DNA from 3 places in the Kitasatospora sp. NPDC051164 genome. Region 3 is predicted to be linked to each of the others. Evidence: riboswitches for the same ligand, from Rfam matches in the RefSeq annotation. Region 3 holds a riboswitch; each other region holds the start of a gene.
The links. Region 3 has a riboswitch for S-adenosylmethionine ahead of thrC (threonine synthase). Riboswitches for the same ligand answer to the same signal wherever they lie in the genome.

Region 1 (9,437 bases), on a different contig from region 3:
GAGCCCGGCGATCGGCATCGAGCCGACGGCGGACCACTGCAGCCGCCCGTCCGGGTCCAGCGAGCTGCGCGTCCGCCCGGCGTTGTCGGGGTGCAGGCAGTACGGCACGTCGAGGTAGCCGGCCGCGAACGCCCGCACCAGGGCCCGCCCGAGGTCGGCGTCCAGGTCGAGCACCGCGCCGATCAGCGCCCTGGCCTCGGCCTCGACCCCGGTGTCCGGCGGCTCGGTGGGCCGTGGGCGGGCGCGCTCCGCCGCGGCGGCCGCGGCGGCGGTCTCCAGCGCCCGGACGTTCTCGGCGACGGTCGGGATGCGGTGCGCCTCGGCGGAGGTCTTGACGATCAGCCGGGCGGCGCCGCCGCGCACGGCGAGCCGCGCGGCGTCCTCCAGCAGCAGCCGCGCGCCACCGGGCGAGCGCGGGTACACGCCCATGTACGCGTACACCACGAGGTGCCAGTCGACGTCCGCGAGCAGTTCGCCGGCGATCCGGCCGAGCGCGGCCAGCGCCTCCTCGTCCTGGCGCGCGTTGGTCTGCTGGGCGTAGCTGAGCGAGATGCTGCGCAGGCCGTGCTGGCGGAAGAACAGCGCCTCCAGCACGCTGATGGCGATCAGCAGCGAAGGCGGGCAGAGCTGGCCCATCATGCAGCCGCCGAAGGTCTCCAGGTGCGGTTCGGCGCCGAACTCCCGGGTGGCGGAGAGGAGTTCGCAGCTGCGCCGCCAGCAGGCCACCGCCTCGTGGAGCGGGGTGCGGCCGTACGGCAGGCAGTAGGAGACCGGTCCGCCCTCGGTGGCGTCCAGGCCGGCTGCCAGCAGTGCTTCGAAGATCCGTTCCGGCGAGGCCGAGCCGTGCCGGACCTGCACCGGGAAGCCCGCGTCCGCGACCCCGCGCAGGACCGCCCGGGTGACGTCGACCGGGTGGGTGGCGATCGGGTAGCCGTTGAGACCCGCCCCGACGGCCAGGGCGCGGCGCGCGGCGTCGAGGTCGCCGGTGCGGGTGTAACTGTCCAGGGTGATGGTGCCGACGGTGACGGCGGACGCCCCCCGGGTGGCGAGCAGGCCCGCCCGCATCGAGGCCGCCGCCGCCATGCCCATCCGGGGCTGGACCACCAGGGCGCCGGCCTCCGCGGCCTGGGCCACGAACGCGCCGAAGCTCGTCACAGCAGGACCCGGGAGTGCAGGCCGTCGACGAACTCACGGAACCCGGCCACCGAGGAGCCCTCCTCGAAGACGGCGTCGAAGCCGGCCGCGAGCAGCGTCCGCTCGCGGTCAGGGTCGTCGGCTCCGGCGATGCCGAGCTTGCCGCCGATGACGGTCGGTGTGCGCCGCAGGTCCGGGCAGGCGCGCAGGGCCGGGATGACCCGCAGACCCTCCTGGTGGCCGTGCCCGTTGACGCTGCTGATCACGATCAGGTCCGGCTCGATCCGGCGGCATTCGGAGAGCAGCAGCGCGTCCGGGACGCATGCGCCCAGATTCGTCACCCGGTGCCCCATTTCCTCCAGCAGGAACTGCAGGAACACCAGGTTCCAGGTGTGCGAATCCGAGGCCATCGTCGTCACGACGACGTCCAGTCCGCCCCGTTCGGCATTTCCGTGCACCACAACTCAGCCCTCATCGGTAGAGATCGTCGATGGAATTCCGCCGACGCCCCGGCCGGCGGCCCGGGAATTCCGGCGCGTCGTCGGCGACGGCCCAGCCCCACCAAGAACGTTAGGAACGACGGGGCCCGGCAAGCGGCAGCTCGTGCGGCAAAAAGCGGCAGAATCGACGCCGGCGGATGCCCGGCCGGGGAGTCACCGCATCGTCAGCCCGCCGGCTCACGGCGGTTCAGCCCGCGACGGCCAGCAGTGGGACGTCCCCGGCCGTCGGAAGCCGGAGTCCGGGCTCCTCCCGGACGAGGCGCCGGCACAGGTTCAGCACCGTGAAGCGCACGCCGTCACGGGCGGGCACACTGCGGATCAGCCCGCGGGACAGCAGTTCGTGCACCGTCGCCAGGCAGGTCTGCAGCGCCCAGCCGCTGCGCGCCGCCGCGTCCTCCCCCGACCAGTCCCCGGGCTCGTCCACGAGCACCGCCAGCAGGGCGCGCTGACGCTCCGACAGTGTCCGGATGGCCGGCTCCACCTCGTCCCGCACGTCACCGCGCGCGCCGAACACCAGCGGCGGCGCCGCGAGCGTGAACGGGACGGCCCCCAGCCGGGCCACCAGCTGGGCGGTGGACTGCACCAGCGCCCACCCCGCCGCGCGCTCCAACGCGCCCGGCAGGCCGTCCAGGTGGCGGCAGAGCTCGGCGACCGCGGGCGCCTCGGAGCGCTCCAGGGTGTAGCCGGGGCGCAGCCGGCACAGGTGCGAGAGCAGCAGCCGGACGGCGCCGACCTGCGCCAATGCCTCCGGATCGGTGTCGAGTTCGGGGGCCGGGACGGGCAGCGGCGCGAGCGGGATGACCTGGCCTCCGGGCAGCGGCCGGGCCTCCCGGGCGGTGATCAGCACCCGCAGCCCGGGGCAGTGGTGGAACAGCCCGTCCAACTGCCCGGCGTCCACCCCGCCGTCGGCGCCGTCCAGCACCAGCAGGGCGGGCCGGTCGCCGATGTGCCGGACGATGTCCTCCAGCAGGCCGCGCCAGGGCTGCGGGCCACCGCCGCAGTCCACCCACCGCACCGACCAGCGGGCGGACAGGTGCAGCCGGCGGGCCACCTCCAGCGCGAGCCGGGTCTTGCCCACCCCGCCGAGTCCCACCAGCGAGACCAGCCGGTCCCCGTGCACGGCGAAGGCGTCGGCCAGTACCTCGGTCTCCATCTCCCGGCCGACGATCGCCCCGCGCGGCACCGGCGGGGCGGCCGGCTCGGCCACCGACTCGGCGGCGAGCTGGTGCCGGCGGGCGGCCTCCTCGAAGTCCGTCCGGCTGCGGCCTTCCAGCCGCAGCGCGTCCGCCAGCAGCCGGACGGTCTCGTTGCGGGGCCGGCGCACCCGGCCGCTCTCCATGTCCCGGATCGCCCGCACACTGAGGGTCGCGTGGTCGGCCAGGCACTGCTGCGTCAGCCCGATCCGCTCGCGCCGTAGCCGCAGCAGCTCGCCGAAGCCCGCCGCCGTTCTCACCGCTTGCACCGATTGCCCGCCGTCCATGCCTCGTCTGCCCTTCGTGGTCCGGACTGCTCCTGAGGTCGGGCCGGCGGCGGCAGCAGCACTGGGCACCCGCGCGGCCCGTGGTTCGGCCGTACGAGCCCCGGTGGTCAGGCTGTGGCCTCCGAACCGGTTCCCTCCGGTTCCCGATGCTCCAGGCTCGCCGTCTACGCCCGATCAACGATCGATCACCGGCCCCACCCGCGACCTTCACCCCGGCCTCACATCCCGCCCGACTGTCAGTCCCTCCTTGTACGGTCGGTCCCGGTGACAACGCTGCCGATCCGAGAGTGTGACGCATGTTCAGGACAGACCCGGAGACGCCCGACCTCTTCATCACCCCGGTCGAGGACGTCTTCATCCGCAACCACCTCGGGCCGCACCCGCGGCTCGAGGCGGCGACCTTCTCGCTCACCGTCGAGGGCCTGGTCGAGCGGCCCCTGCGGCTCGACCTGCACGCGCTCCGGGGCCTGCCACAGACCCGCTTCACCGCCGTCCACGAGTGCTTCGGCAACCCGCTGCGCCCCCACGTGCCGACCCGCGCCGTCACCAACGTGGAGTGGGTCGGCGTCCCGCTCGCCGCCGTGCTGGACCTCGCCGGTCCGCGCCCGGAGGCCCGGCACGTCTGGCTGGAGGGCGCCGACCACGGCGCCTTCGCGGGCGAGAGCGGCGTGAACTACCTCAAGGACCTGCCCCTCGACCAGGCGGGCTCCGAGGTGTTCCTCGCGCACACCATGAACGGCGAGCCGCTGCCCCCCGACCACGGGTACCCGCTGCGGGCGGTGGCGCCGCGGATGTTCGGCACCAACTCGGTCAAGTGGCTGACCAGGATCGTGCTGGCCGCCGACCGCCCCGAGCACCTCTTCACCACCCGCCTGTACGTCCGCACGCTGCCCGGCGAGAGCGAGGCTCAGCCGGTCCGCGAGAAGGACGTCAGCAGCAAGCTGCTCACCCTGCGGGACGGGCAGTCCGTTCCGGCCGGGAGCTGTGAAGTGGCGGGCTACGCCTGGAGTTCCACCGAGGTGACGGCCGTCGAGGTCGCCGTGGACGACGCCGACTGGCAGCCCGCCGCCCTGGACGGGCGCGGCCCCGACCCCACCTGGCAGCGCTTCCGCCTGCGGTGCGACCTCGCCCCGGGCCCGCACCGCGTCCGCTGCCGGGCCACCGACTCCGCCGGGCGGGTCCAGCCGCTCACCGGGGACCGGAACGCCGTCCACGAGGTGCACGTGGTGGCCGAGGCGCGGGAGTCCGCCGGGGTCGGCGCGCGCCCGGCCGGGCGGTGATCGCTGGGGAAGCGCACAGACCGGGGCACAGGCGGACCGAACCGGGCGGGATGGGACGATACCTGCCATGTTTAGCAAGTCTCCATCGGTCCAGGGCGCCGGCGCCCCGCCCGACCCGCTCCTGCGGCTGCTGCTCGAACTGGGTGAGGCCCTGTTGGGCGGCGGTCTGCCCGTCCATGAGGTCGAGGAGGAGCTCCGCGGGCTGGGGCGGGCGCTGGGGGCTCCGCAGGCGCGGGTCGCGGCCCTGACCAACGGGCTGTTCGTCGCCCTGGGCGCGGACGAGGCCACCCGGTTCCAGCCGGTCGGCGCCGCGCTGCGGTTCGAGCAGACGGCCGCCGTCCTCCATCTGGTGCACCGGCTGCGCGCGGGTGAGCTCGACGGGCCCCGGGCGCTCGCCGAGCTGGACGGGATCCGGCGGGCGCCGGCCCGCTGGCCGGCGTGGGTGGCGGACCTCGGGGCGCTGCCGGTCGGGGTGGGGGTCTGCCTCTTCCTGCAGCCGGTCGCGGCGAACGTGCTGGCGGCCGGGCTCGGATCGTTGGTCGTGGCGGGGCTGACCGTGCTCGCACGGCGGTTGCCGTACCTGCGGCCGCTGCTGCCCGTCACAGCCGGGTTCCTGGTCGCACTGCTGGTCCTGTCGCTCGCGCGGGCCTCGCTGCTGGACGGCTCGTTGCGGACGATCGTGGCAACGCTGGCGATCCTGCTGCCGGGCGGGCTGCTGGTCACCGGGTTGTCGGAGATCGCCGCGGGTGCGGCCAGCGCGGGTACGGCCCGGCTGGTGTCCGGCGCGGTGCAGCTGGCGCTGTTCCTCGCCGGGGTGGCGGCGGCCGCGAGCGCGATCGGCATGCCGGCCACGGCGCTGGCCAATGTGCAGGTGGTCAAGCCGAGTTGGTGGGTGATCGGGCTGGGTCTGGCGATCGCCGTGGCCGGTGTGGTGGTCAACGTCAACACGCCGCCCTCGGCGATCCCGTGGATCGTCGCGGTGATCGCGGTCAGCGTCACCGTCCAGGTGGTGGTGGGATCGGTGCACGGCGCGGCGATCGGCGGCCTGGCCGGGGCGGTCTCCGCCGCGGTCGCGGCCACCCTGGTGCACTGGGTGCCGGGCGGTCCGCTCTGGCAGGTGCTCTACCTTCCGGCGTTCTGGATCGTGGTGCCGGGCTCCTTCGGCCTGTTGAACACCGCGCAGATCGAGGTCGGCAACGGCGCGCAGCCGGTGCTGGCGGCCGTGTCGGCGGTGTTCGGGGTGTCGATCGGCACCCTGATCGGCTCGGTGATCAGCCGGATCCCCCGCCCCTCCCTCCCCGTCCTGCAGCCTCGGGCGTGAGCCGGGCGGCGGGAGGGACGGGGAGGAGCGGGGCGAGGAGGAGCGGCCGACGAACCCGGTCAGGAGTGGCGTAGCGCTTCGGTGAGGCGGTGCGCCGCCTCGGTGACGGCCTGGGAGAGCTGGGCACCGGGGTGGCGGGTGAGCCGTTCGATCGGACCGGAGACCGAGACCGCGGCGACGACCCGGTTGGACGGGCCGCGGACGGGCGCGGACACGGAGGCGACCCCGAGTTCACGTTCGCCGATGGACTGGGCCCAGCCGCGGCGCCGTACGCCGCTGAGCGCGGTGGCGGTGAAGCGGGCGCCCTGCAGGCCGCGGTGGAGGCGTTCGGGTTCCTCCCAGGCGAGCAGGACCTGGGCGGCGGAGCCGACCTTCATGGGGAGGGTGATGCCCACCGGAACGGTGTCGCGCAGGCCGGAGAGCCGCTCGGCGGCGGCCACGCAGATCCGGACCTCGCCCTGTCTGCGGTAGAGCTGGGCGCTCTCGCCGGTGACGTCGCGCAGGTGGGTCAGGACCGAGCCGGCGGCGGCCAGCAGGCGGTCCTCGCCGGCGGCCGCCGACAGCTCGGAGACGCGCGGGCCGAGGATGAACCGGCCCTGCATGTCCCTGGTGACCAGGCGGTGGTGTTCGAGTGCCACGGCGATCCGGTGGGCGGTGGGCCGCGCCAGGCCGGTGGCGGCGACGAGTCCGGCCAGGGTGGCGGGACCGGCCTCCAGGGTGGCAAGGATCGAGGTGACCTTGTCGAGCACACCGACGCCGCTCGTGTTGTCCATGGAATGGATACTCCGTCTCAAATCCCGTGAGCGGCGGGTCGGCGCTGCTCACGGAGGCTCCGGGCGGGGAGCGGGGGTGGTCAGCGAGGACAGGCCGGAGAAGAAGTCGGCCGATTGCCTGCGCCGGGCACGAGACGGGTACGCGAAAGGGCCGGGGCGGGAAGCGCCCGGGCGAAGGACAGCACAGAGAGCACCGTGTCTCCTCATCTTTCCCGCGCCACAGTGGCGACAGGCCGGAGTTGGCACTGATCCCGGACGGCACGGCGCGTACTTCGGACGCCGGTCGACCGGGGAGTTGCCGGGGCTTCGTAGGGCCGGTCCCTCCACCCCTCTGGATGATTCGCGAGGAACCATACAAGACTCCCCGGGCAGCACGTCAAACCTCCACCCCTCACGCGCAGGCAGCGGCGGGCGGCCCGCCGACCGGGCCTTCCCCGGCGGGCCCTCCGGTGGGCCCGATTCGTGGGAGAGTGGAGGAGTCGGGAGTTCCGGCCTGAGCGGTGGCCGACCTCCCCCCGGAGACACTCCAGAGGTCTCCCATGACACAGCTGAACGAGATCCGCTCCATCGCCCCGGAGGCCCTCGCCGTCGCGGGCGTGCTGGACCCGCCGGTCGCGGCCGGGGCGGGATCGCGGGGCTACAACGACTTCGTCGACCCAGGCGACCTGCCGGACTCCGCGCAGCCGTGGCAGTGGCACTGGTCCCCCGACCTCCTGTCGCGGCTCGCGGAGGACAGCTGGCTGCAGGTGAAACTGGGCTACAGCTGGTTCGAGGCCGCGGGCAGCGCGGCCGGACCGGTGCGACTCACGCTGTACGGGGTGCCCCACCGGAGCCGGCACGCGCTGGCGACGCGCCTGGCCGAGGCCCGTCCCGCGGTCGGCGCGGTCTTCATCGCGGACGACACCCTGGAGCCGGAGCCCCGCTGGCAGTGGCCGCTGCGCCTCTGCGCCGTCACGACGGAGGCCGCCGAGGGCCTGTTCGCCGTGCTGGACCACGACGCGGAGGTAGCTCCGGTCATCGACGTGTACACCCTCGGCGAGCAGGACGGGGACTGCGACGTGCTGGCCGTCTCCGGCGCCGCCGAGTTCGACGCGCTGACGGTCGGCGGCGGCCTCAGCGCCGTCTGCCTGGCCTGGTGCGCCCCACAGCCGCCCGACCCGCACCAGCTGGCCCAACTCGACGCGGCCGCGCGTAGGCTCGACGCCTCCGGCTGGGTCGTCGCGGACCTCTCGGCGACCGGCGCGGTCGACTGGCTCGACCGGTTCGTCCGCCATCTCTCCGAGAACCTCGCCCTGGACGAAGCGGCCGGCCGCGCCGGCTCCTGGCTGACGGTGGCCCACCCCGGGCTCGCCGAGCACCACGCGGTGGCCGAGGGCCTGGCGGCCGCGGTCGAGCCACCCCCGGCCCCCGCGGTGCCGCCACCCCCGGTCGAGCCGGCCGAGCTGCCGGCCGGTGGCTCGGCCGAGCCGTACGCCGGTGGCCTCGGCGGGCAAGCGGCGGACGACCTCCGTCTCTCCGACCGGCGGCCGCCGCTCGCGGCCCTCACCGACCGGATCCGCCGCGCGGCCGCAGGCGTCCGGTTCAACGGGATACGACTCGGCGGGGTCGTGGCCGACGCCGTCCGGGAGGTCCGCCAGGCCGGAGCGGCGCCCGGCGTGACCAACGACCGCTACCTCCAGGCACTCGTCAGCGACCAGCAGACGGGCAACCGGCTCCTGCACGCCTTCCACGCCGGCGCGGTGAACGAGATCCACCTCCGGGTGGGTCCGCACAGCGCCGAGTGGCACCAGATGGCGTCCGCGTTCCCCGAGCAGGGCCTGGAGTTCCGGGGCGGGGCGGCGCGCCTCACGGTCACCTTCGACGAGGAGCGGGACCAGGCACTCCTCCACGAGCCCGTGGAGGTCTTCCTGCCCCGGCGGGGCGCCTCCAGCGAGGCCGTCTTCCCGGTGACGGTCGGCGCCCAGGAGCGGGAGATCCGGTGCACCGCGCGCGTCTACTACCGCAAGCGCCAGCTGCAGCGGCTGGTGATCAGCGGCCCGGTCGCGGCGTCCGACGACCCCGTGGACGGGCGGGAGATCGCGATCAACGGCGAAGCGTACGACTCGCTCGCCGAACCGCCGAGTCGGCACGACGACACCGACACCGACGCGAGCGCGGGCGCGGGCGCGGGCGACGCGGCCGACAGCGCGGCAACCGACGCCCGCTCGGCGACGATCCGGATCGTGAGCGACGAGGTCCTGGTGGTCGGCACCGGCGAGAACGGCCCGGTGCGGATCCCGGATCTCGACCGGTTCCGGGCCGGAATCCGGGGCCTGCTCAACCAGTCCGTGAACGAGGACGCCGCCGCCACCGGCCCCGCCACCGGCCCCGGCCCCGGCCCCGGCTCACCCACACCGGTCGCCCTGCTCCGCGGCCTCGCCCAGCAGGGCAGCTCCCTCTACCAGCAGTTGGAGCAGCAGGGGTGCAGCGGTTTGAAGGACGCCGCGTCGCTCCAGCTGGTGTCGGCCGAGACGGCCGAACTCTGGCCGCTGGAGTTCGTCTACGACTACGGGTATCCCGCCGACACCGCCAAGCTCTGCGACGGCTGGCAGCACGCCCTCGAAACCGGGACCTGCTCCTGCCGCCGCCCGGACCGCTCCGGCGTCCTCAGCCGCAGGACCATCTGCCCGCTCGGCTTCTGGGGCTTGCGCATGGTGATCGAGCGCCGGGTGGAGCGCGCCCAGCTCGACCGCAGCGTGGTCGAACAGGCCCCGCAGGGCACCCGCAGCACGCTGCGCCCGGTCGACGGCGCGCTCTTCGCGGCGAGCAGGATCGTCCGCAAGGCGGACCGGGACCACGCGGTCGGCACCCTGCTGGACTCATTCGGACCCGACGCCCTGCACACGGCCGACAGCTGGAAACGCTGGCGGCAGGTGGTCAAGACCGAAGGTCCCCCGCTGCTGCTGGCCG
Region 2 (9,437 bases), on a different contig from region 3:
GCGGCCGCGTCCTCGGCGCCTGCCCGCTCGACCTCCTCGCCGACCTCGGCGACCAGCCGGCTCCAGCCCGCCGAACGCACCAGGTAGGCGGCGGCGGCGACGTCCATCGGATCGGCGGCGCCCGGGACACTGCCCGACTCCAGCGCCCTCACCAGGTCCGGCTGCCCCAGCCGCAGCCGCTCCGCTATCCGCACCCGGAACGCCGGCTCCGCCTCCAGCGCGGCCGCCAGCGCGGTGGCCGCGTACTTGGCGCGCCGCGCGGGGGTGAACTTCACGTACTGACGCAGGCTCTGCGGGAGCTCGCCCGGCGGCAGTCCGCCCAGCGCGTCCGAGGCCAGCCCGACCACGCGCCGGCGCACCCCCTCGGGCAGCGGCCGGTCCAGCTTCTCGGCGACGTGCTCCGACCCGGGCTCAGCGGACTCGGAGGTGTCAGGGGTGTCTGGAGTGTCTGGGGTGTCGGGCGCAGCGCTCTCCGCCGGTCCCGTCCCGGCGTCCGGCACCTGCTCCTGCGCAGCGGGCCGAAGCCCCTGCGCTTCGCCGGGCTCCTTCGCTGCGTCCACCACGTCCTCGGCTCCGATCCTGTTTCCGGCGGGGTACGGCCGCGACCGCCCCCTGTCGTCACGCTCCGTGCGTCTTGTCTGTATTGTCCCGTGCGGCGGACGGGCGCGCGGCGCACCGCCCACCACACCGGCGGGGATCAGCCCTGCTCGGTCGGGGCCTCCGCGCCCTCGGCACCCGGGCGGGCCACCAGCTCGACCTGGTCCACGGCGTTGCACCAGCGGCAGCGCACCGACTCGATGGTCTCGCTCAGCACCTCGGTCTCCTCGACCTTGGAGTCGCCGGCCAGGTCGAAGTGCAGGAACTCGGTGACCCGCGCGCTGCGGGTGACATCGAACCGGGTGAGGTTGCCGCACAGCGTGCAGCGCCAGCGCGTCTCGGCGGTCAGGGCGGGGACGGTCATCGGGGGGTCCTCTCGGGTGGTCCCTGCGTGGGCCAGGCGCTCCCCCCGGAGCCCCGGCATCGGCGGCGGGAGGCGGGATTGCCCGCCCCAAGCCTATTGCCTGGGGCAACCATCGCGACCACCGGTCAGCGGAATAGCGGGGCTAGTCCACCTGCCGTAAACCGCCGTGTCACCTGCGGCGCCCGGAGGGATGCTTGGCCGCATGGCGCTCGCGGCCCCCGACCACACCGCCGAGCGGGGCGGCCGGCCGGAGGCGGCCGCCCCGGCGGTCACCTACGCCCTGATCGCGGTCAACACCCTGGTCTTCCTGCTCGGCCCGGCCGCCGGACTCAATCCGCTGTACGGCCCCGGCCAGGCCCGGGTCTGCGCGGAGCAGCGGTACGAGCAGCGCTGGGGCGCCGTCCCGGCCGAACTGCTGACCGGGCGGCCGCTGACCGCCGCGCAGTTGACGGAGGCCCCCGACCCGGTCCCCGGCTGCCCGGCCGCCCCGACCCCGGGCAAGCACCCGGCGCTGTCCGCCCTCACCGGCCTCTTCCTGCACGCCGGCTGGCTGCACCTGCTCGGCAACCTGCTCTTCCTCCACGTCTTCGGCCCGACCGTCGAACGGCGGCTGGGTCGGGCCCGGTACGCCGTCTTCTACCTGGCGGCCGGCAGCCTGGCCACGTACGGCTTCGCGCTCGCCGAGGCGCACGCGCCGGATTCCACCCGGGTGCTCATCGGAGCCTCCGGCGCGATCTCGGCCGTCCTGGGCGCCTATCTGCGCCTGCACCCGCGCGCCCGGGTGACCACCCTCGTCCCGCTGTTGTTCTTCCTGCCGCTGCGCTTCCCGGCCTGGCTGGTGCTCGGCCTCTGGTTCGCCCTGCAGTGGTGGTCGGTGCATTCGGCGGGCCCGGGGGTGGCCTACCTGGTCCACGTGATCGGCTTCTCGGCCGGCTTCCTCTACACCTGCACGGTGGTTCGCCACCCCTCGCGACGACCCGGCTGACGCCCGATACGCTGGCGGCACCCCACAAAGGAGCCCGAACAGTGATCACCGCCATCGTCCTGATCAAGACCAGTGTCGACCGCATCCCGGAGATCGCCGAGGCCATCGCCGCCATCGAGGGCGTCAGCGAGGTCTACTCGGTGACCGGCGGATACGACCTGGTGGCGATGGTCCGGGTGCGCCGCCACGACGACCTGGCCGAGGTCATCCCGGGCCGGCTCAACAAGGTCCCGGGCGTGGCCCACACCGAGACCCAGATCGCCTTCCGCACCTACTCCCAGCACGACCTGGAAGCCGCCTTCGCCCTCGGCCTGGACGAGTAGCGGGGCCGGGGCCTCAGCCCTCCCGGCGGGTGTCCACGACGCAACGCCCGCCCTCGTTGCGGTAGTTCCAGGCCGCGCCGTCCGTGACCAGCTCCCGAACGGCGGTCAGGAAGCGGTCGATGTGCTCGTCCGGCGTCCCGGCGCCGAAGCTCACCCGGATCGCGTTCAGGCTGCGCTCACCCGGCAGCGAGGGCTCCGGCGCACCGCACTCCGACGGCGGGGTGTCCTCGTCACCGAGCAGGGTCCGCACCAGCGGGTGGGCGCAGAACAGGCCGTCGCGCACCCCGATGCCGTACTCGGCGGACAGCGCGGCCGAGAAGTGCGAGCTGTTCCAGCCCCGGACGACGAAGGACAGCACGCCCACCCGGGCGGAGCCGGCGCCGAACAGGTTCAGCACCTTGACCTGGGGGATCCGCGCCAGCCCCGCAGTCAGCCGGTCGACCAGCTGCCGCTCGCGGGCCTCCAGCGCGTCGAAGCCGGCCTCGCTCAGCGCCCGGCAGGCCGAGGCGATCGCGTAGGCGCCGATGACGTTCGGCGAACCGGCCTCGTGCCGGGCCGGGCCGGTGTGCCACTGCACGGCCACCGAGCCGTCCGTCTCCCGAGCCACCGTGCGGGTCGCTCCGCCGCCGGCCAGGTACGGCTCGGCCGCGTCCAGCCAGTCCGCCCGGCCGGCCAGCACCCCGGCGCCGAACGGCGCGTAGATCTTGTGGCCGGAGAAGGCGATCCAGTCGACGTCCAGCTCGCGCACCGAGACCCGGTGGTGCGGGGCCAGCTGGGCGGCGTCCAGCACCACCCGGGCACCGTTCCGGTGCGCGGTCTCGGTCAGCTCGGCGACCGGCCACAGCTCGCCGGTCACGTTGGAGGCGCCGGTGACGCAGAGCAGCTTGGGGCCCTCGGGCGCCTCGGTGAGCGCGGCGTCCAGGGCGGCCACCGCCTCGGCCCGCGAGCGCGGCGCGCGCAGGTAGGTGACGCCCAGTCCGGCGTGCGCCCAGGGCAGCAGCGAGGCGTGGTGCTCGGTCTCGAAGGCGAACACCCGGGTGCCGGCCGGAACGGCGGCGGCGAGCAGGTTGAGCGAGTCGGTGGTGGCCCGGGTGAAGACCACCTGGTCGCCCTCGCGCAGGTCGAGGAACTCGGCGACGGTGCGGCGGCTCTGCTCGAAGAGGTCGGTGGACAGCTGCGAGAGGTACCCGGCCCCGCGGTGCACGCTGCCGTAGTACGGCGCGTAGGCGGCGACGTCGTCCCACACCCGCTGCAGCGCCGGCGCGCTGGCCGCGTAGTCGAGCGCCGCGTAGCCGACCTTGTCACCGCTGGCGAGCGGGACCTGGACGTCGGCGCCGAGGACCGCGAGGGGGGTGCCGATCTCGGTGGAGAGAGACATGAGGATGCACTCCTTCGGGGGTATGGGACCCCGGGAGTGCCAAGTCGTCGGGCGTCCGCGCTTGCCGCACGGACGGTTTGCCGTGGCGACCCGGTCCTCACCCAGGGCACCCCGCCACGGACGGAGGGTTGCCGGACAGCAAGCTGGGGCTTTGGCGCTGTCACTCATGACCTGCCGAAGACTCTAGGTCGGGTCCAGCGGGTGGTCAAACGGGCATCCACCATCCGGACAGCCGGGGAGCCCGCGCCGGCGTACCGGCACGGGCTCCCAACTACCGCTTCAGCTCCGGCTGGTGGCCTCCGACCAGCGCCGCAGCAGGTCCTGCGCGGCGCCCGAGTCGATGGCCTCCGCCGCCCGCGCCATGCCCGCCGCGAGCTGCTCCACCAGCGGCGCGTCGCCCAGGTCGAGCGCGACCAGCGCCGCCGCCGTGTTCAGCAGGACGGCGTCCCGCACCGGCCCGCGCTCGCCCGCCAGCAGCCGGCGCGCGACCTCGGCGTTGTAGGCGGGGTCCCCGCCGCGCAGCGTCTCGATGCCGACCAGTTCGATGCCGACCTCCCGCGGGTCGAAGGAGGTCTCGGTGACCACCCCGTCGCGCACCACCCACACCCGCGAGGTGGTGGTGATGGTCAGCTCGTCCAGCCCGTCGTCGCCGCGGAAGACCAGCGCCGTCGAGCCGCGCCGGGCGAGCACGCCGGCGATGAGCCCGGCCAGCCGCGTGTCGAAGCAGCCGATGGCGTGGGAGGTGACCTTGGCCGGGTTGGTCAGCGGGCCGAGGATGTTGAAGGCCGTCGGCACCCCGAGGTCGCGCCGGGCGGTGGCGGCGTGCCGCATCGAGGGGTGGAACTTCGCCGCGAAGCAGAAGGTGAGTCCGACCTCCTCGGCGACCTGGGCGACCCGCCGGGCGGAGAGGTCCAGCGCCACGCCGAGCTTCGCCAGCACGTCCGAGGACCCGGTGGACGAGGAGGCGGCCCGGTTGCCGTGCTTGACCACCTTGGCGCCGGCGGCCGCCGCGACGATCGCCGACATCGTGGAGATGTTGACGGTCTTCGCCCGGTCGCCGCCGGTGCCGACGATGTCCACCGCCGGGCCGGGGATCTCCAGCGGTTCGGCGTGCGCGTACATCGCGTCCACCAGACCGGTGACCTCGTCGACCGTCTCGCCCTTGGCCCGCAGCGCGATCATGAAGCCGGCCACCTGGGCGGGGGACGCCTCGCCGCTCATGATCCGGTCCATGGCCCACGCGGTGGCCGAGCGGTCGAGGTCCTCCCCCCGCAACAGCGCCGCCAGGATGTCCGGCCAGGAGCGGACCACCTGCGCGGGGTCGCTACCGCCGTTCGCAGGGTTCACGTTCACCATGGCTGACTCCAGCTGTTGTCGGTTCCCCCGCTCCGGGGGACGTCCGTACGGTTGGGAGCCAGCCTATCCAGCGGCGGGGCGCCTACGGCCCTGTCTTCTCTAGTACTGAGACACCGCCGCTCAGCGGCCGGCCGGAGCCCGCTTCGCCAGCCGTGCCCGCAGCAGGGTGGCGACCGCCTCGGCCAGCGCCACCGGGTCCACCGGTCGGGAGATCGCGGCATCGGCCCGGCTCCAGGCGGCGAGCCAGGAGTCCTGCGGCCGGCCGATCAGCACCAGCACCGGCGGGCAGCCGTAGATCTCGTCCTTCAACTGGCGCCCGAGCCCCAGCCCGCCGGCCGGGACCGCCTCGCCGTCCAGCACGCAGAGGTCCACGCCACCCTTCTCCAGTGCCTTGAGCACCGCGGGGGTGGTCGCGCACTCCAGGTAGGACAGCTCGGGAAGATCCTCGGCAGGCCGGCGGCCGAGCGCCGTCAGCACCTGCTCGCGGGTGTTGCGATCGTCGCTGTAGACGAGGACGGTGAGCGTCTCATCGGTCGTGTACGCCATGGACCCTGCTCCCTCAAGTGTGATCCGGACCACGTTCGCCTGATCCGGATGCTACTCCCGATCACCCTCCGCCGAGGGCCCCTCGCGCACGTTCCTGCTCAAGGCGCCGCGCCCTGGGCTCACCCGCCTGGAGGACGGCCCGTCACCCGGGCCCGCCCAGTCCACCCGTACGGCCGACCCCGGCCTCTCCCCCTACCTCCCGCGGCTACTCCGGCCGTGCGGCGACGCGCCGGGCAACGGGGTCGTAGGCTGCTCCGAGGAACCGTCAGAAAAGGGACACGCCGCTGCTCAGCCCCCATCCGGGCACCCCGTCGCCCCCCAAGCGGGCATACCGCACGCACCGGACACTCCGAGGGACACCCCCCGGCGTGAAGACGGAATAAGGGACCGACATAATGTCCGTCGTGGCGACAGCAACAGCAGTAGAAACCGGGCACGCGCACGGATCGGTCAACCGGCCGAACATGGTCAGCGTCGGAACGATCGTCTGGCTCAGTTCCGAGTTGATGTTCTTCGCGGCCCTCTTCGCGATGTACTTCACGCTCCGCTCCGTCAAGGGAGCCGAGTTCTGGACCGAGAAGGCTCACGCCCTCAACGTGCCGTTCTCCTCGGTCAACACCACCGTCCTGGTGCTCTCCTCGCTCACCTGCCAGCTCGGCGTGTTCGCCGCCGAGCGCGGTGACGTGAAGAAGCTCCGCATGTGGTTCATCATCACGTTCATGATGGGCGCGGTCTTCATCGGCGGCCAGGTCTTCGAGTACACCGAGCTGGTCAAGAAGGACGGCCTGTCGCTGTCCTCCGACCCGTACGGCACGGTGTTCTACCTGACCACCGGCTTCCACGGCCTGCACGTGACGGGTGGTCTGATCGCCTTCCTGCTGGTCCTGGGACGGACGTACGCAGCCAAGCGCTTCACGCACGAGCAGGCCACCGCCGCGATCGTCGTGTCGTACTACTGGCACTTCGTCGACGTCGTGTGGATCGGCCTGTTCGCGACCATCTACCTGATCAAGTAACCAGCTGATCAGGTCGCTGGCCACCGGCTGCGGCCCCCGCCCTCACCGGCGACGGGCCGCTTCTGCCGGTGCCGACGCTCCCACCGACCGACCGCGCGCGCAGCCCTTAGACAGGCAGCCTCGTGCCGGCCAGACCGGCCGCCGGGTGCACCCACCAGTCGACCAGATCCTGACACCGGGGTTATTCCGTGAAAAAGCTCTCCGCACGACGGCGCCACCCATTGGCGGCGCTGGTCGTCCTACTTCTCGCCCTGGCGGCAACCGGGGGGCTGTACGCCGCGTTCGCTCCCGCCGACAAGGCGCAGGCCGACGTCGCCGCGCAGTCGCTCGCGATCGATGAGGGCAAGAAGCTCTTCGCCGTCGGTTGCTCCTCCTGTCACGGCCTGAACGGCCAGGGCGGCAGTGACGGTCCCAGCCTGGTCGGCGTCGGCTCCGCCTCCGTCGACTTCCAGGTCGGTACCGGCCGCATGCCGGCCCAGCAGCCCGGCGCCCAGGTGCCGCGCAAGAAGAACATCTACACGCAGGCCGAGATCGACCAGCTCGCCGCCTTCGTGGCCTCCCTCGGTCCCGGCCCGGTGACCCCGAAGGAGGAGCAGTACACCTCGACCAACCCGGAGGACATCTCCAAGGGTGGCGAGCTGTTCCGCACCAACTGCGCCCAGTGCCACAACTTCGCCGGCCAGGGTGGTGCCCTGACCAAGGGCAAGTACGCCCCGTCGCTGGAGGGCGTGGACGCCAAGCACATCTACGAGGCCATGCAGACCGGCCCGCAGCAGATGCCGTCGTTCCCGGACACCACCATGCCCGAGGAGCAGAAGAAGCAGATCGTGGCCTTCGTCCGCCACACCACCAGCGAAGAGCCCAACCCCGGCGGTCTCACGCTCGGCAGCCTCGGTCCGGTGACCGAGGGCCTGTTCGGCTGGATCTTCGGTCTTGGCACGCTCATCGCGGTCGCGATCTGGGTCGCCGCCCACACCACCAAGGCCAAGAAGTCATGAGCCACGACATGTCAGAAGAGAAGCTCCCGGAGTCGCACGGCTCCGCCGGCGAGGTCGCCGACCACGGCAACCCCTTCGCCGACCCGGGCCTGCCGGCCCACGAGCCCCGTCGCACCGACATCGACGAGCGGGCCGCGCAGCGGGCCGAGCGCCAGGTGTCGCTGATGTTCGTGATCTCGATGCTCGCCACCGTCGGCTTCATCGCCTCGTACGTGGCCATCGACCCGGACAAGATCGTCTACATCTTCCCGCTGGGCAAGGTCAGCGCGATGAACTTCGCGCTGGGCCTGACCCTGGGCGTCGCCCTCTTCATGATCGGCGCGGGCGCGGTCCACTGGGCCCGCACCCTGATGTCGGACGTCGAGCTGCCGGCCGAGCGTCACCCGATCGAGGCCTCCGACGAGGTCCGCGCGGACGTCATCGACCAGTTCAAGACCGGTGCCGCCGAGTCCGGCTTCGGCCGCCGCAAGATGATCCGCAACACCCTCATCGGTTCGATGGCGCTGGTCCCGCTCTCCGGCGTGGTCCTGCTCCGCGACCTCGGCCCGCTCCCGGAGAAGAAGCTCCAGGAGACCGGCTGGAAGGAGGCGACCCCGGCCAAGCCGCTGCCGCTCGTCAACATGAACACCCTGCAGCAGATGAAGCCCGAGGACATCGCCATCGGTTCGCTGACCTTCGCCATGCCGGAGGGCCTGTCCACGCACGACGAGGACTTCCAGCAGCGGATCGCCAAGGACGCCCTGATGCTGGTGCGCATCGCGCCGGACGACATCAAGGACGACAAGTCCAGGGAGCTGGGTTTCGAGGGCATCCTCGCCTACTCCAAGATCTGCACCCACGTCGGCTGCCCGATCAGCCTGTACGAGCAGCAGACCCACCACGCGCTCTGCCCCTGCCACCAGTCGACCTTCGACCTGGCGGACGGCGCGCGCGTCATCTTCGGCCCGGCCGGTCACCCCCTGCCGCAGCTGAAGATCACCACTGACGACAAGGGCAACCTGGTCGCCACCGGCGACTTCGCGGAGCCTGTCGGCCCGAGCTTCTGGGAGCGTGCTCGATGAGTAGCGCGAGCAGCACCACCACCGGTGCCGCCAAGCCTTCCAGCACGCGTGCCAAGCCCACCAACAAGTGGGAAGCCGCAGCTGACTGGACGGACGGCCGGCTGGGGATCTACTCCCTCGCCAAGGCCAACCTGCGGAAGATCTTCCCGGACCACTGGTCCTTCATGCTGGGCGAGATCTGCCTCTACACGTTCGTCATCATCATCCTGACCGGCGTCTACCTGACGCTGTTCTTCAAGCCGTCGATGGCCGAGGTCGTCTACAACGGCTCGTACGTGCCGCTCAAGGGCATCGGGATGTCCGAGGCGTACGCCTCGACGATGAACATCAGCTTCGAGGTCCGCGGCGGTCTGCTGATCCGTCAGATCCACCACTGGGCCGCCCTGGTCTTCGTGGCCGCGATGCTCGTGCACATGATGCGCGTGTTCTTCACCGGCGCGTTCCGCAAGCCGCGTGAGATCAACTGGGTCTTCGGCTTCCTGCTGCTGGTCCTGGGCATGTTCGACGGCTTCTTCGGCTATTCGCTGCCGGACGACCTGCTGTCGGGTACCGGTATCCGCTTCATGGAAGGCGCGATCCTCGCCGTCCCGCTGGTGGGCACCTACGTCCAGATGTTCCTCTACGGGGGCGAGTTCCCCGGCACCGACATCATCCCGCGGTTCTTCACGATCCACGTGCTGCTGATCCCGGGCATCATGCTCGGCCTGCTGGTGGCGCACCTGATCCTGGTCTTCTACCACAAGCACACCCAGTGGGCGGGCCCGGGCAAGACCGAGAAGAACGTCGTCGGCATGCCGCTGATGCCGGTCTACA
Region 3 (9,437 bases):
CGGGACGGCGCCGATCCCGAAGAAGGACGGCGTGGGGCGGACCGGGAGCCTCGGGGTCGCGGACTGGATGATGGCGTTCAAGGCGAACGGGCACAAGAACGAGATCAAGAAGTTCCTGTCGTTCGTCTACACCAAGGACAACCAGCTGAAGTTCGACGAGCAGTACAACCTGCTGCCGGTCACCCAGGACGCCTTCGACCAGATGTCGACGGACCCGAAGCACACGGACCTCAAGCAGTTCGCGGTCGGGCTGACCAACGCGAGCTTCTACCCGTTCGGGGACCCGGCGTGGGGCGAGGTCAGCAACCGGATCAAGGCGGGGATCGGGCAGGCCGCGACGGGGGACCCGAAGGTGGTGCTCGGGGGGCTGCAGGACGCGGCGGTGCAGGAGGCGGCGCGGGTCCGCAAGTAGACCGTACGGAGGGCCCGGCCGGTGAGGCCCGGCCCCGGGGGTTCCCGGGCCGGGCCTCGACGTGTCTTCATGCAGAAGAGCCGCTCAGGGGAGCGTGATCGCGTAGGCCTTGCGGAGGGTCTCGTGGACCGTCCACGTGGTGCGGTCGCCCTCCCGCAGGACCGCGCAGTCGCCGGGGCCGACCTCCAGGGTCGGGCCGCCCTCGATCTCGATGGTGGCCCGGCCGCTGAGCACCACGAACATCTCGTCGGCCTCGACGTCGGTGACCACGCCGGGGGTGATCTGCCAGATGCCGCGCAGCTGACGGCCGTCGGCGGACTCGGCGAGGACCCTGCCGGTGACCTCGGGAGCGCCGGAGACGATCTGGGACGGGTCGAGCGGGTCGGGTTCGAGGTCGGCGGCGGGGATGTGCAGGGCGAAGCTGGGCGTGGTCATGGGGCGACGTTAGCGGCGGCGGGGGAGCGGTGGGGCGAGCAGTGTGTGTCGGGGTCGCGCGGGAGAATGACACTCCGTAGTGGCGGGCTCAGGCGTGTGGAGGTGGGTGCGGTGGGCGAGCTGAGTGCGCGGGACCGGGCGGTGCTGGCGCTGGAGGGGCGGCAGTGGCGGACGGCGGGCGCCAAGGAGCGGGCGATCCGCGAGGAGCTGGGCCTCTCCTCCACGCGGTACTACCAACTGCTGAACGCGCTGCTGGACCGGGAGGAGGCGCTGGCGCACGCGCCGGTGCTGGTGAACCGGCTGCGGCGGGTGCGGGCCGCCCGGAGGGAGGCGCGCTGAGCCGGGCGTTCCGCGCCGGGGCCGGGGGTATGTGCCCCGGTATGGGATTCGGTTTGGGATTCGAAGAGACGTGGGCGCCGGGCACCGAGGCCGGACGGGAGGGCGTGCGGGCGATCCTGCGGGCGCCCCGGGAGGCGGTGATCGGGCTGGACTTCGACGGGACGCTGGCGCCGATCGTCGCGGACCCGAGCCGGGCCAGGGCGCACCCGGGCGTGGCGGGGGCGCTGCGGGTGCTGGCGTCGTCGGTGCGGTCCGTGGTGGTGGTGACGGGGCGGCCGGCGCTGTTGGCGGTGGAGTACGGCGGGCTGGCCGGGGTGCCGGGGGTCGTGGTGCTGGGGCACTACGGGGCCGAGCGGTGGGAGGACGGCGAGGTGACGGCGCCGGAGGTGCACCCGGGGGTGGCGGGGGTGCGGGAGGTGTTGCCGGGCGTGCTGGCGCGGGCCGGGGCGCCGGCGGGGACGGGCGTGGAGGACAAAGGGCGCTCGGTGGCGGTGCACACGCGGCGGACGGCGGCGCCCGAGGAGGCGCTGGAGCTGCTGCGTGCGCCGGTGGGGGAGCTGGCGGCCGAGTACGGACTGGTGGTGGAGCCCGGGCGGCTGGTGCTGGAGCTGCGGCCGCCGGGGGTGGACAAGGGGGCGGCGCTGACCGGGTTCCTGCGGGAGCGGGGGGCCCGTTCGGTGCTGTACGCGGGGGACGACCTGGGGGACGTGGCGGCCTTCGCGGCGGTGGAGAAGCTGCGGGGCGAGGGCGTGGCCGGGCTGCTGGTGTGCAGCGGGGCGGTGGGGGACGCGCCGGTGCGCGAACTCGCCGACCGGGCGGACCTGGTGGTCCCGGGCCCGGCCGGCGTGGTGGCGCTGCTGGAATCGCTGGGGGAGGCGCTTACAGCGCGTTGAGCTGGTCGAGGAACCACTGCTGCGGGGGGAGTGCGGTGGCCGCCGCCGCGAGGCGCTTGGTGCGGTCGGCGCGCTCCTCCTCGGGCATGGTGAGGGCGGCGTGCAGGGCGTCGGCGGTGGCGATGACGTCGTACGGGTTGACCGTCAGGGCGTCGTCGGCGAGCTCCGCGTGGGCGCCCGCCTCCCGGGAGAGGACCAGGGCACAGCCGTGGTCGGAGACCACCGGGACTTCCTTGGCCACCAGGTTCATGCCGTCCCGGATGGGGTTGACCAGGGCCACGTCGGCCAGGCGGTAGGCGGCGAGGGAGCGCGGGAAGTCGTCGTTGACGTGCAGGATCAGCGGCTGCCAGGCGGGGGTGGCGAACTCGTCGTTGATCTCTTCCGCGAGGTCCTGGACGGCGGCCGTGTAGTTCCGGTACTCGGCCAGGTCGGTCCGGGACGGGTAGGCGAACGCGATGTGGACCACCCGGTCGTGCCACTCGGGGCGGGTGCGGAGCAGGTGCCGGTAGGCCTGGAGGCCGCGGACGATGTTCTTGCTCAGCTCGGTGCGGTCGACCCGGACGATGGTGCGGCGGTCGCCGACGGCTTCGCGCAGGGCGGCGAGGCGTTCGTCGACGTCGGGGCGGTGCGAGCGTTCGCGCAGGAAGTCGGCGTCGGCGCCGAGGGCGTGCACGCCGAGGCGGGTGGTGCGGCCGTCGAGGGTGACGGTGAGTGCCTCGTGGTCGACGGTGGCATCGAGGAGGTCCGCGCAGCAGGCGGCGAAGGCGCGGGCCCAGCGCTCGGTGAGGAAGCCGGCCCGGTCGGCGCCCAGGATGCCGGTGAGGACGGCGCGGGCGACGTCGTCGGGGAGCAGCCGGTAGTACTCGGGCGGGGCCCAGGGGGTGTGCGAGAAGTGGCCGATCCGCAGGTCGGGGCGGGCTGCGCGGAGCAGGGCCGGGGTGAGGGAGAGGTGGTAGTCCTGGACCAGGACCGCGGCGTTCGGGGCGGCTTCGGCCGCCAGGGCCTCGGCGAAGGCGGCGTTGTAGGCCCGGTAGGCGGCCCATTCGGTGCGGAAGGCGGCGTCGAAGGAGGGCGCGGTGGGGGTCGCGTAGAGCAGGTGGTGGACGAACCAGAGGGTGGAGTTGGCGACGCCGTTGTAGGCGCGGGCGAAGGTCTCGGGGTCGATGGCCAGCATCCGGACGGCCTGCCCGCCGACGTCGTGGCCGGCCAGGTCGAGGCGGCCGCGGGGGGCTTGCTCGGCGGCTCTGCGGTCCGCCTCCCCCAGGGCGGCGCAGACCCAGACCGCGTTCGGGTCGTCGATCGCGGAGAGGCCGGAGACCAGGCCCCCGCCGCCGCGCCGCAGGGTCAGCGTGCCGTCGTCGGCGGTGCTGAACGACACCGGTCCCCGGTTGGATGCCACCAGGACGGGGGCGGTGCCGGTCGCACTCGAACGTTCGGTCGTGAGATCGCCCATGGTTGGCATGTTGCCGTGGGTCAGGCGCGGCAAACCCGGGTCCCGTCCTCAGTTCCCCCGGGGCCGCCCTCGGTCAGTGGCGGATCGCGTATTCGGGGACGGTGTGCATCGGGGGGCGCTCCAGGGCGGTCACCGGGTGGGTGTGGGCAGTGAAGGCGCGGGTCTGCGGGTCGCGGGTGAACTGGGTGAGCTGCGGGAGGAGGAGGTCGGCGGAGGCCTTGAGCCGGTGGGCGCGGTCGAGGCGTTCGAGGGCGGTGCGGTAGATGGTGGCGGCCATCCGGCCGAGGGCCTGGCCGTCCTGGTGGCGGTGGTGCCGGACGCCGACGTCCACCTGGGCCAGGGCGTCCAGGCCTACCAGCTCCAACGCGTCGACCAGCAGGCCGAGTTCGACGCCGTAACCGGTGGGGAAGGGCAGTCGTTCGAGCAGGGAGCGGCGGGCCGCGTACTCGCCGCCGAGGGGCTGGACGAAACCGGCGAGTTCCGGCCAGTGGAGGTTGAGCAGGGGGCGGGCGACGAGTTCGGTGACGCGGCCGCCGCCGGCCGGGACGACGGCACCGGATTCCGTCTCGAGAGGACGGTCGTACATGGCCTTGACCAGCTGGATGGACTCGTCGGTCAGCAGGGGGCCGACGATGCCGGAGACGAAGGCCGGGTCGAACTCGCGCAGGTCGGCGTCCACGAAGCAGACGATGTCGCCGCGGGTGACCAGCAGCGAGCGCCAGAGCACCTCGCCCTTGCCGGCGGCGGCGGGCAGCCGGGGCAGGATGGCGTCGCGGTGCTCGACCCGGGCGCCGGCCTCGGCGGCGACGGCGGCGGTGGCGTCGGAGGAGCCGGAGTCGACCACGACGAGTTCGTCGACGAGCGGGAGGCGTTCCATCAGCTCGCGGCGGACGGTGCGGACGATGTCGCCGACGGTGGCCTCCTCGTCCAGGGCGGGGAGGACGACGCTGACCGTGCGCCCGGTGCGTTCCTTGGCCGCGAGGAGGGTGCGCACCGGCCGGTCGGCCGCGCTCCAGGAGCGGCGGCGCAGCCAGGACGCCGCCTGCGGAAGCAGCTCGGGAGTCGGTTCGGCGGGCACGGAAGTCTCCTCGGCGGGTGGGGTGGGACGGCTCATCTCGCGTGGCGGACGGTCCCGTTCAGGATTGACGCCTTCGGATACAGTCTTCGTACAGCGGCCGGACCTTCGCACGCCGGGGTCGCCGCTGAGTACCACCACAATTTCACAAGCTCATCCAGAGGGACTGAGGGAACGGCCCGTTGACGTCCCGGCAACCTTCTCGCGCGGCTGTTCTCGACAGGCCCCGGCGGGACAGGTGCCAATTCCGGCCTGTGGCGCGTCCGCGCCGCGGGGAAGATGAGGAGAGAGGCCTCGCCATCATGGCTATCGACACTGTCGCACCTGTTTCCGTGGACCTCGGCCCCGCCGTCGCGCTGTCCTGTCGGGAGTGCGGCACCCGATTCCCGCTCGGTCCCGACTTCGCGTGCCTGGAGTGCTTCGGCCCGCTGGAGATCGCCTACGAATTCGGCAGCGAGGGCGCCGAGGAGCTGCGCAAGCGGATCGAGGCCGGTCCGGCGTCCGTCTGGCGCTACGCGCCGCTGCTGCCGGTGCCGGCCGACGTGGCTTCCAAGCCCAACCTGAACCCGGGCTGGACCCCGCTGGTGAAGGCGGACAACCTGGGCCGGGAGCTCGGCTTCACCGCCCAGCTGCACATCAAGGACGACTCCGGGAACCCGACGCACTCCTTCAAGGACCGCGTGGTGGCCTGCGCCATCGAGGCCGCGCGGGCGTTCGGCTACACGACGCTGTCCTGCTCTTCCACCGGCAACCTGGCCGGCGCGGTGGGCGCGGCGGCCGCCCGGGCCGGGTTCCGGTCCTGCGTGTTCATCCCGCACGACCTGGAGCAGGGCAAGGTCGTCATGGCCGGGGTGTACGGCGGCGAGCTGGTCGGCATCGAGGGCAACTACGACGACGTGAACCGCTTCTGCTCGGAGCTGATCGGCGACCCGGCCGGCGAGGGCTGGGGCTTCGTCAACGTCAACCTGCGGCCGTACTACGGCGAGGGCTCCAAGACGCTGGCGTTCGAGATCTGCGAGCAGCTCGGCTGGCGGCTGCCGGAGCAGATCGTGATCCCGATCGCCTCGGGCTCGCAGCTGACGAAGATCGACAAGGGGCTGCAGGAGCTGATCAAGCTCGGCCTGGTCGAGGACCGGCCGTACCGGATCTTCGGCGCCCAGGCGGAGGGCTGCTCGCCGGTGTCGGCCGCCTTCAAGGCCGGCCGGGACGTGATCAAGCCGGTCAAGCCGGACACCATCGCCAAGTCGCTGGCGATCGGCAACCCGGCCGACGGCCCGTACGTGCTGGACATCGCCCGCCGGACGGGCGGCGCGGTGGAGGACGTCACGGATGCCGAGGTCGTGGCGGCGATCCGGCTGCTGGCGCGGACCGAGGGAATCTTCGCCGAGACCGCGGGCGGGGTGACCGTCGGCGTGCTGAAGAAGCTGGTCGAGACCGGACAGCTGGATCCGGCCAAGGAGACCGTCGCGATCAACACCGGCGACGGCCTGAAGACCCTGGACGCCGTCTCCGACGCCGGGATGACCGCCGTCATCCGCCCGACGCTGGACTCCTTCCGCGCCGCCGGCCTCGTGTCCGCCTGAACCACCTCCGCCCCGTGAGGCCCCACCCGCAAGGAGAGCCATGAGCGCCAACGTCCGCATCCCCACCATCCTGCGCACCTACACCGGCGGCGCCGCCGAGGTGACCGCCGAGGGCGTCACCCTGGCCGAGGTCATCGCCGACCTGGAGCAGAACCACGCGGGCATCTCCGCCCGCATCCTGGACGACGCCGGCAAGCTGCGCCGTTTCGTCAACGTCTACGTGAACGACGACGACGTGCGCTTCGCCGAGGGCCTGGCGACCGAGATCAAGGACGGCGCCAGCGTCTCGATCATCCCGGCGGTGGCCGGCGGCTGCTGAGCCGTGACGCCGGCTATTCGGCCGCCCGCCCGTACGGAATTCCGCTTTCCGTATGCGCGGGCGGCCGGTTGCATTCCGGCTGGAATATTTCCGAGTCGAGTCGGAGTAGAGTGTCGCTCGGCTGGGAACAGGGGTTCCCTTGCGGCCACCCGCGGTGTTCCGCCGGGGCGGCGTCCGGCCGGTGAGACCGGCTCGTGAAACATGTCAGGCGGATGTCAGAATTGCCGCGGGCATTTGGGTAATTCGTCCGCTATGTCCGGCGTTAAATGCCGAGATTTTCCCGATTCAGCCCGTGCTGTCCCTTGACGCTTCAGCGGAATTACCGGCGGCTGACCCTGTTGCAGAGGGCGTCGGTCCGGATACATTCAGCGGCGGTCGACGCAATCACCCGCTCACCGGAGGCCGTTGGGCGTCCCGTGCGGAGGGTTGCGGCGTGCACGGCTGCGCCCAGGGGGGGTTCCCCGGGCCGGCCTTCAAACCAATCCGGGCCCGCGACCTGCGGGCACGTGAAGGGCCAGCACAGCACTAGGGGAGTTCGGAATGGCTCAGGGCACCGTCAAGTGGTTCAACGCGGAGAAGGGCTACGGCTTCATCGCGGTCGACGGTGGTGCGGACGTCTTCGTCCACTACAGCGCGATCCAGATGGACGGCTACCGCACCCTCGAGGAGGGCCAGCGGGTCGAGTTCGAGATCTCTCAGGGACAGAAGGGCCCGCAGGCGGACATGGTCCGCGCCGCGGTCTGACCCCTTCCGACCCCAGGAGCTCGGCGCGGCCCTACGGCTGGTGACCACTCGCTTCTCGACGGGCCCGTGCGACACGCGTCGTGCGGGCCCGGCGGCGTCCCCGGGCGCCCCCGGCGACGGCTCGCGGGTTGCCGATTGGGCTTGCACTCGACCACCGTGAGTGCTAATCATTGGCGTTAGCACTCACAGCGTGAGAGTGACAGCGGACCGGGTCGGTGAGGCCCCCGGGAGCGGTAGGGGAAAAGACCCCCGCACACCAGGGCCGTCCGTCGCGGGCACCCCTTGGTCCGAGCAGTCGACCGTGTCCCGGAGGACCACTTCTGATGGCCAAGATCATCGCCTTTGATGAGGAAGCTCGCCGCGGCCTTGAGCGTGGCATGAACCAGCTCGCCGACGCCGTGAAGGTCACGCTCGGCCCCAAGGGCCGCAACGTCGTGCTGGAGAAGAAGTGGGGCGCCCCCACGATCACCAACGACGGTGTCTCCATCGCCAAGGAGATCGAGCTCGAGGACCCGTACGAGAAGATCGGTGCGGAGCTCGTCAAGGAGGTCGCCAAGAAGACGGACGACGTCGCGGGTGACGGCACCACCACCGCCACCGTGCTCGCCCAGGCGCTCGTCCGCGAGGGTCTGCGCAACGTCGCCGCCGGCGCCAACCCGATGGCCCTGAAGCGCGGTATCGAGAAGGCCGTCGCCGCCGTCTCCGACCAGCTGCTGGCCCAGGCCAAGGACGTGGAGACCAAGGAGCAGATCGCCTCCACCGCCTCCATCTCGGCCGCCGACACCCAGATCGGCGAGCTCATCGCCGAGGCCATGGACAAGGTCGGCAAGGAAGGCGTCATCACCGTCGAGGAGAGCAACACCTTCGGTCTGGAGCTCGAGCTCACCGAGGGCATGCGCTTCGACAAGGGCTACATCTCCGCCTACTTCGCCACCGACCTGGAGCGCATGGAGGCGACGTTCGAGGACCCGTACATCCTCATCGCCAACTCCAAGATCGGCTCGGTCAAGGACCTGCTCCCGCTGCTGGAGAAGGTCATGCAGAGCGGCAAGCCGCTCGTCATCATCGCCGAGGACGTCGAGGGCGAGGCCCTGTCGACCCTGGTCGTGAACAAGATCCGCGGCACCTTCAAGTCCGTCGCCGTCAAGGCCCCGGGCTTCGGCGACCGCCGCAAGGCCATGCTCGGCGACATCGCCATCCTCACCGGTGGCACCGTGATCTCCGAGGAGGTCGGCCTCAAGCTGGAGAACGCCGGCATCGACCTGCTGGGCACCGCCCGCAAGGTGGTCATCACCAAGGACGAGACCACCATCGTCGACGGTGGCGGCGACAGCGAGCAGGTCGCGGGCCGCGTGAACCAGATCCGCGCCGAGATCGAGAACAGCGACTCGGACTACGACCGCGAGAAGCTCCAGGAGCGCCTCGCCAAGCTGGCCGGCGGCGTGGCCGTCATCAAGGCCGGCGCGGCCACCGAGGTGGAGCTCAAGGAGCGCAAGCACCGCATCGAGGACGCCGTCCGCAACGCCAAGGCCGCCGTCGAGGAGGGCATCGTCGCCGGTGGCGGCGTCGCGCTGCTGCAGGCCGGTGTCGCCTTCGACAAGCTGGAGCTGGAGGGCGACGAGGCCACCGGTGCCAACATCGTCAAGGTCGCGCTTGAGGCCCCGATCAAGCAGATCGCGACCAACGCCGGCCTCGAGGGTGGTGTCGTGGTGGAGAAGGTGCGCAACCTCCCCGCCGGCCACGGCCTGAACGCCGCCACCAACACCTACGTCGACCTGATCGCCGAGGGCATCATCGACCCGGCCAAGGTCACCCGTTCCGCGCTGCAGAACGCCGCCTCCATCGCGGCGCTGTTCCTCACCACCGAGGCCGTCATCGCCGACAAGCCGGAGAAGGCCGCCGCGGCCGCCGGCGGCGGCATGCCGGGCGGTGACATGGACTTCTGATCCTGATCGCTTTCGATCGGATCGGTTGATTCCTCGTCCGCGTGGGCGGTTCCCTTCGGGGGGCCGCCCACGCGGCGTTTCGGCGTTCCCACGTTTCCACGGAGAATGGACGGATGGCTTCCGACGACATCGAGACCGCCCTGCACAACGCCCGGGCCCTGATCCTGGCCGACCTCACTGCACGGGACGTGGCGGACGCCGCCGTCGTCTCGCTGGTGGAGCAGGCCGTCACCCACCG

Region 1: another riboswitch for S-adenosylmethionine. It lies ahead of ACIBEC_RS29060 (IclR family transcriptional regulator); the one in region 3 lies ahead of thrC (threonine synthase).
Region 2: another riboswitch for S-adenosylmethionine. It lies ahead of ACIBEC_RS07590 (aminotransferase class V-fold PLP-dependent enzyme); the one in region 3 lies ahead of thrC (threonine synthase).

What each region holds. Positions count from the first base shown of each region.
Region 1 is NZ_JBITFB010000021.1:83,836-93,272, forward strand. Features, by position in the region: gene ACIBEC_RS29035 (methylaspartate mutase) at 1-1,155, opposite strand, end outside; gene ACIBEC_RS29040 (cobalamin B12-binding domain-containing protein) at 1,152-1,544, opposite strand; gene ACIBEC_RS29045 (helix-turn-helix domain-containing protein) at 1,822-3,087, opposite strand; gene ACIBEC_RS29050 (molybdopterin-dependent oxidoreductase) at 3,411-4,394, shown strand; gene ACIBEC_RS29055 (threonine/serine exporter family protein) at 4,462-5,715, shown strand; gene ACIBEC_RS29060 (IclR family transcriptional regulator) at 5,775-6,488, opposite strand; SAM riboswitch class I at 6,689-6,830, opposite strand; gene ACIBEC_RS29065 (hypothetical protein) at 7,028-9,437, shown strand, end outside.
Region 2 is NZ_JBITFB010000004.1:114,585-124,021, forward strand. Features, by position in the region: gene ACIBEC_RS07570 (NYN domain-containing protein) at 1-383, opposite strand, end outside; gene ACIBEC_RS07575 (hypothetical protein) at 698-961, opposite strand; gene ACIBEC_RS07580 (rhomboid family intramembrane serine protease) at 1,164-1,946, shown strand; gene ACIBEC_RS07585 (Lrp/AsnC ligand binding domain-containing protein) at 1,988-2,269, shown strand; gene ACIBEC_RS07590 (aminotransferase class V-fold PLP-dependent enzyme) at 2,283-3,647, opposite strand; SAM riboswitch class IV at 3,700-3,819, opposite strand; gene trpD (anthranilate phosphoribosyltransferase) at 3,927-5,003, opposite strand; gene ACIBEC_RS07600 (hypothetical protein) at 5,124-5,549, opposite strand; gene ACIBEC_RS07605 (heme-copper oxidase subunit III) at 5,945-6,565, shown strand; gene ACIBEC_RS07610 (c-type cytochrome) at 6,754-7,563, shown strand; gene ACIBEC_RS07615 (Rieske 2Fe-2S domain-containing protein) at 7,572-8,624, shown strand; gene ACIBEC_RS07620 (cytochrome bc complex cytochrome b subunit) at 8,621-9,437, shown strand, end outside.
Region 3 is NZ_JBITFB010000009.1:2,247-11,683, forward strand. Features, by position in the region: gene ACIBEC_RS15100 (extracellular solute-binding protein) at 1-412, shown strand, start outside; gene ACIBEC_RS15105 (cupin domain-containing protein) at 497-847, opposite strand; gene ACIBEC_RS15110 (DUF3263 domain-containing protein) at 914-1,186, shown strand; gene otsB (trehalose-phosphatase) at 1,228-2,079, shown strand; gene ACIBEC_RS15120 (trehalose-6-phosphate synthase) at 2,066-3,532, opposite strand; gene ACIBEC_RS15125 (glucosyl-3-phosphoglycerate synthase) at 3,606-4,586, opposite strand; SAM riboswitch class I at 4,758-4,893, shown strand; gene thrC (threonine synthase) at 4,910-6,190, shown strand; gene ACIBEC_RS15135 (MoaD/ThiS family protein) at 6,231-6,509, shown strand; gene ACIBEC_RS15140 (cold-shock protein) at 7,050-7,253, shown strand; gene groL (chaperonin GroEL) at 7,577-9,199, shown strand; gene ACIBEC_RS15150 (hypothetical protein) at 9,313-9,437, shown strand, end outside.